DNA from 2 places in the Nicoliella sp. ESL1106 genome. Region 2 is predicted to be linked to the other one. Evidence: predicted binding sites of a transcription regulator. Region 2 holds the regulator's gene; the other holds the start of a gene.

Region 1 (3,425 bases), 260 kb from region 2:
TTGAAATGAAATATAAGCCAGCCCATGTCGGACGCTTAATCTGAAGCCTTACCGTTTCATTCATAAACGTGGAAAACGTGGTATACCCACCTAAAATCCCACTGCCGATTAGATAAGCCATTGAACTATCAGCAAGTTGCCCAGCTAACAAACCCAGGAGAAACGACCCTGACACGTTGATTACCACGGTAGCGAGTGGAAATTCCTGCCACCCCATTTTGTTTCCAATCAATTCGATCATCGCATAACGAATCACCGCACCGAACGCAGCAGCGAGTCCGACAATTATAATTTTAGATAACATTATTTTGCACCCGCCTTTGCAATTAAGTAGTTCGCTAATTTGATTCCAACTAATGCGAATATATATCCAAAGACTAAACTAATTGAAAGATACCAAAAAGAATTAATTAGTGAAGTTTTGAACAGCTTTACAAAATCAACCGTAAACGTTGAAAAAGTGGTAAAACTACCAATAAAGCCAACGCTAATCCCACTAAGGAGTTCACTTGAGATTTTGAATAACAATGGCAAAATGCTAACCAGAAAGGCTAGTAAGAAAGTCCCTAATAAATTAATCGCAATAATCATTGCAAAGTGATCGTTTCCAGATAAAAGCGTTAACCATTCGCGAAGTGCCCCGCCAAAGAAACCAAAAAAGATAATATAAATAACTTTCCGCAATTTAAATTGCCCCCTTATTATCCCCTTATCGTATCACAATTAAGATATCTTATACTTTAGTTAATAAATTCACAAAATATTTAAAAATTATACCAATTAATTTTTTATTCATGCAATCGGTTTAAATATGAATAAATATATAAAAAGACATGATTTAAGCTAAAAAGTTTGTGAAACTGTTAACTATCATTAGCATTAAATCAACATTTAACTTTGCTTACATCATGTTGTAACAATGTGACTTTATTCATTTATAAATCCAATTATCTTTATATTTAGATAAAATGGCAGTTGATTATTTATCAATAATCATTAGTATTATAGGTGTAATCAATTGGTGCTAAACGCTAAATGTTTGGAAACAAATGGTTATTTCATATAAAATAGTTATTGAAGCTGGGTCATCCGATCTGGTTAAAAAATTTATATTATTTAAAGGGGATATTTACACATGAAAGCATTAGTATTAACTGGTACTAAACAAATGGAAATCCAAGATTTAGATACTCCAACTCCAAAGCCTGACGAAGTCTTAGTTAAGACTGCTTACGCTGGTATCTGTGGTACCGACGACGCACTTTACAACGGTCTTCCAGGTTCAGCAGACGCTGTTCCTCCAATCGTTTTAGGTCACGAAAACTCAGGTGTTGTTGAAGCTGTTGGTGCTAACGTTACCCAATTCAAGAAGGGTGATCGTGTTGCAGTTGACCCTAACATCTACTACCCTAAGGACAAGTACTTCCGTGTTGACCGTCCACAATTAGCTGAAGACCTTTCAGCTGTTGGTGTTACTCGTGATGGTGGTTTGGAAGAATACTTCACTGCTCCTGAATCAGTTGTATACCACGTTCCAGCCAACCTTTCATTAAAGGCTGCTTGTTCAACTGAACCAGTTTCATGTGGGGTTCACGGTATCCGTCGTCTTAGCTTACAACCACATTACAAGGCTCTTGTTATGGGTGATGGTTACATGGGTCTTCTATTCGTTGAATTATTAAAGGCATACGGTGTTCAACACGTTGACTTAACTGGTCGTCACGATGACAAGTTAGCCGAAGAACAAAAGCTTACTGGTGCTGATCACGTAATCAACACTGAATCTGGTGACATTAACGAAGAATACGACATCGTTATCGAAGCCGTTGGTCGTCCAGAAACTCAAGAAAAGGCAATCGAAGTTGCAGGTAAGGGTGGTCAAATCCTTATGTTTGGTGTTGGTCGTCCAGATCAAACATTCACTGTTAACACTTACGAAGTATTCCAAAAGGAATTAGACATCAAGGGTTCATTCATTAACCCATACTCATTCGATGACTCCCTTGCATTAATGGCAAGTGGCAAGATTGATGTTGAACCACTTATCAAGAACGTTCTTAAGCTTGACGAAGTTGTTGGTAAGCTTGATGGTTCTGACAAGCGTCCTGGTAAGTCAGTTGTTGAACTTGACGGAAGCTTGAAATAATTAATTTCTACGGAGGAAAATAAGATGGCTTTACAAGATTACTTTACTGGACTCCAACACGTTGGAATTCCTTCAAAAGACTTAGACAAGACCATTGCTTTTTACGAAAAGCTTGGCTTTGAACAAGCAGGTTTATTCCACAATGGCGAAAACCGTTGTGCTTTCATGAAATACAACAACCTTACCATTGAAACTTGGGAAGGTGACCCCGTTACTATGAAGAACGGTGCTATCAACCATTTCTCAATGAACTGTACTGACGTTGACAAGGCTTTCGAAGCTGCTAAGGCTGAAGGCTTTGACATGGTCAACGATGAAATTCAATCCATCCCTTCATTCTGGGATCATGGTATTCGGTTCTTTAACATCTTAGGACCTAACCACGAAACAATTGAATTCTGTCAAATTCTTGACAAATAAAAACTAAAAAAAGCGCTGGTGATTTTCCACCAGCGCTTTTTTTGTACATAATTACTTGATGCCCTGAACCGCATTATAGCCAAAGTATTTTTCAGCTAACTTAGTAAGGGTCCCATCCTTCTTCATTTCAGCAATTGCCTTGTTCAATTTAGCAATCTTACCAGTATTGTTCTTAGCAAATGGTAATGCTACGTTGACGGTTGCAGCACTTCCCTTTAGGATCTTCCATGCATAATGCTTTTGTTTGATGATAGCAGAGAGGTTATTTCTGGTATTAACCACCCCATCAACGTGTCCTGCCAATAGTGCTTCGTAAGTTAAATCACGGGCATCAAACATCTTAAACTTGATCTTATTATTGTAGTTCTTTAGGTTTTGCGAGTTATTGGATGCTGAGGCTCCTGAAACGGTTTTACCTGATAATTGATCAATGTTATTCAAACTTGACTTCTTATCAACGGCAACTGCGGTTTCTTCCTTATTGTAAACGTCAGTAAACTTGTACTTCTTGGCCCGTTCTGGAGTTACGGCGATGTCATTGGCCACCGTGTCTAATTGACCATTGTCAACTTGACCTAAGAGCCCATCGAATTCACCAGTCACCCATTTAACCTTATAACCAGCTCTTTTAGCCGCATCGTTTAAGACATCGACATCAAAACCAGTTAATTTGCCATTGGCCTTATAAGTATTGGGATAACTAGTGCCCGTTACCCCCGCTTTAATTACATTCTCACTATTTTTGGAACCGTTGCTAGTTTGGTTGAAATAAAAGAACCCCCCAGCAATTACTACTAATACAGCTACGATTGCGCTAATGATAATTCCACGATTTCCAGTTTTCTTCATATTAAGACAA
Region 2 (3,425 bases):
CTTGCCTAAAATGGTTTTTAATAGGGTCGACTTACCAACCCCGTTGGGTCCGATAATTGCGATCGATTGGTGCTTTTTTTCGTCAATGTTAATTGGACTAGCTAGAACCTGATCATCATAGCCGACCGCCAGATTCCGAACGGTTAAAACGATGTTACCACTGGGCTTTGCTTCTGAGAATCGAAATTGAGCGACCTTATTATTATCAAATGGTTTTTCGAGCTTTGGCATTTTTTCTAATTGTTTACGACGTGCCTGAGCACGGTTAGTAGTCGATGCCCGAACGATGTTTTTATCAATAAAGTCCTGCATTTTTTTAATTTCAGCTTGCTGTTTTTCATACGCATGGAGCCGTTCAGCATAGCGCGCTTGTTTTTGCTTCACAAAGCTAGTGTAATCACCTTTGTAATATGTTAGCGTTCCGTTATCCAAGTCATAGACTTCATTGACTAACTTATCCATGAAGTAACGGTCATGTGAAATGATCAAAAGCGAACCAGGATAGTTTTGGACGTAGCCTTCCAACCATGTGATCGTTTCAACATCTAAGTGGTTGGTTGGTTCATCTAAAATAAGGAGGTCGCGTTTTTCAAGGAGCAGTTTCGCTAATGCAAGTTGGGTTTGTTGCCCACCTGAAAGAGAATTAACGGGTTGTTCGTAGAATGATTCTCCAAAACCAAATCCGTTTAAAACCGCCTTGATTTCAGCTTTATAACTGTACCCATGATTAGCGGTAAAGTTAGCCTGAATCGTGTCGTATGATTTAGTGACTTCTGCTAGTTTTTGTGGATCTTGATTAACCTGTTGATCACTCATTTGTATTTCTAACGCGTGCATCTTGTGTTCCGTTTTAATTAATTCGGCGAACACGCTTAACATCTCATCCCAGACGTTTCGTTCTGAATGAAGACCCGTATTTTGTGAAAGATAGCCAATTGTAAGGCCGTTTTTTTCAGTAATCTTCCCTTCGTCGATGCTTTCTTCACCAATAATCATTTTAACTAGCGTTGATTTACCGGCTCCATTGCGGCCAACGAGCCCGATTCTAGCATGATTTTCAATATTCATATTAACATTTGTGAAAATTGGCACACCATCGAATCTTTTGGTTACGTTATTTACTTGTAAGATTTGCAAGTCCTCACCCCTTTATATTATAGTAGTTTAAGGATAATTTTATCATAATTTACATATAATATGAAATTATGAAAATCGATATAATTGATTAATATTTCACAAAGTCTTTTTTTATGATAAAATAATCTGGAAACGTTTTTTTATGAACGAAAATGCCGGGAGGAAAGACTTATGGCTGAAAATAAAATTCCACGGGCAACCGCAAAAAGATTGCCGATCTATTATCGATACCTTACGATTTTACACGATTCAAACGTTGAACGAATCTCATCAAATAAATTCGCGGACGCAATTCAAGTGGACTCTGCTACGATTAGAAGGGATTTTTCCTATTTTGGGGCGCTTGGTAAACGTGGCTATGGTTATGATGTTGAGAATTTATTGAATTTCTTTAAGCGGATTCTAAATGAAGACCGTTTGACTAACGTTGCATTAGTCGGGGTCGGAAACTTTGGACAGGCACTACTGAACTTTAATTTTCATCGTGATAGCAACGTTAGGATTGCTGCTGCCTTTGATACTAAGGAGCGAATGATTAACACCATTCAAAATGGGGTCCCCATTTATTCATATGAAGAAATGGTTCAACAATTAAGGGATCAACAGATCAAGGTCGTTATTTTAACGGTGCCTTCTAAAGTGGCCCAAGAAGTTTGCGATAATGCCATTAAAGCGGGGGCGGAGGGCTTTCTTAACTTCACCCAGGTCCGTCTATCAACTCCCGAGAACGTAACGGTGCAAAATGTTGATTTAACGAATGAGTTACAGACCTTGATTTACTTTATTGAACATTACATTAAGTAAACCTTTAGATTCAAGATTCCTAGTTTTAAATCATCGCATTATTAATCTGATTTCGATAAAATGTTCATGCAAAGTTGCATGAGCGTTTTTTTATTTGGGCAGCGGTCAAAATGTTTGCAATTAAAATTAAAAGAATATATATTAAAGATAACAATTAGCACTGACATAGTTCAAGTGCTAAATTTATGTAAACTTAATTGGAGGGATTAATGTGTTAAAGCCATTAGGTGATCGTGTGATCGTTGAAGTTGAAGAGGAAAAGGAAAAGACAGTCGGCGGGATTGTCTTAGCAAGTAATGCTAAGGAAAAGCCCCAAACTGGAAAGGTAGTCGCTGTCGGTGCTGGACGGATCTTGGATAACGGAGAGACAGTTGCACCAGCAGTTAAGGAAGGCGAAACCGTTCTATTCGACAAGTACTCTGGCACTTCCGTTGACTACGAAGGCCAATCCTACTTAGTTTTACATGAAAAGGATTTAGTTGCAGTTGTCGACTAATTAATAAATTAAAATTAAAATCATAAAAAACAAAAAATAATTTCATGAGGTGATAATTGATGGCTAAGGAAGTTAAATTTGCAGAAGATGCAAGAAAATCATTACTTAACGGTGTTGATAAATTAGCTAATACGGTTAAGACTACTTTAGGACCAAAGGGACGTAACGTTGTCCTAGAAGAAGGTGCTGGTCCAAACATCACAAATGATGGGGTAACGATTGCAAAGGCGATCCAACTCCCAGATCATTTTGAAAACATGGGAGCTAAATTAGTTGCTGAAGTGGCTTCCAAGACTAATGACATTGCTGGTGACGGGACTACGACTGCCACTGTATTAACCCAAGCAATCGTCAACGAAGGCTTGAAGAACGTTACCGCTGGTGCTAACCCAGTTGGCGTTCGCCGCGGAATCGAAAAAGCTACCGAAGTAGCTGTAAAGGCATTACACAAAATGTCACACGAAGTAAAGAACAAAAACGACATTGCTCAAATCGCTGCCATTTCTTCTGCTAACAAGCAAGTTGGTGAATTGATTGCCGATGCAATGGAAAAGGTTGGTAACGATGGGGTCATTACCATTGAAGATTCCCGTGGGGTTGAAACTAGCCTAGATGTCGTTGAAGGAATGCAATTCGATCGTGGTTACATGTCACAATACATGGTGACTGATAACGATAAGATGGAAGCTAATTTGGATAATCCATACATTCTAATTACTGACAAAAAGATTAATAACATTCAAGACATTTTACCAGTTCTTCAATCAGTGGTTGAACAAGGGCGTTCACTCTTGATCATTGCTGATGATATTGGTGGTGAAGCATTACCAACCCTTGTTTTGAATAAGATGCGTGGGACCTTCAACGTGGTTGCTGTCAAAGCTCCTGGATTCGGTGATCGTCGAAAGGATCAATTACAAGACATCGCTACTTTAACTGGTGCAACTGTGATTACTGACGACTTAGGATTAAACCTAAAGGATGCGAC

The links. The regulator Rex, encoded in region 2, represses fermentation and respiration genes when NADH is low (regulators of the CRP and FNR family bind a similar motif). The targets are predictions, from matches to a motif close to TTGTGAANTANTTCACAA.
Region 1: ACSVI6_RS00935 (zinc-dependent alcohol dehydrogenase family protein) is a predicted target of Rex. The motif match lies at 853-870, and genes of this name have one in related genera.

Annotation. Positions count from the first base shown of each region.
Region 1 is NZ_CP196340.1:210,429-213,853, forward strand. Features, by position in the region: gene ACSVI6_RS00925 (fluoride efflux transporter FluC) at 1-304, opposite strand, end outside; gene ACSVI6_RS00930 (fluoride efflux transporter FluC) at 304-684, opposite strand; gene ACSVI6_RS00935 (zinc-dependent alcohol dehydrogenase family protein) at 1,136-2,146, shown strand; gene ACSVI6_RS00940 (VOC family protein) at 2,171-2,566, shown strand; gene ACSVI6_RS00945 (transporter substrate-binding domain-containing protein) at 2,618-3,415, opposite strand; gene ACSVI6_RS00950 (amino acid ABC transporter ATP-binding protein) at 3,417-3,425, opposite strand, start outside.
Region 2 is NZ_CP196340.1:1,498,189-1,501,613, reverse strand. Features, by position in the region: gene ACSVI6_RS06515 (ATP-binding cassette domain-containing protein) at 1-1,137, opposite strand, end outside; gene ACSVI6_RS06510 (redox-sensing transcriptional repressor Rex) at 1,309-1,941, shown strand; gene groES (co-chaperone GroES) at 2,153-2,437, shown strand; gene groL (chaperonin GroEL) at 2,497-3,425, shown strand, end outside.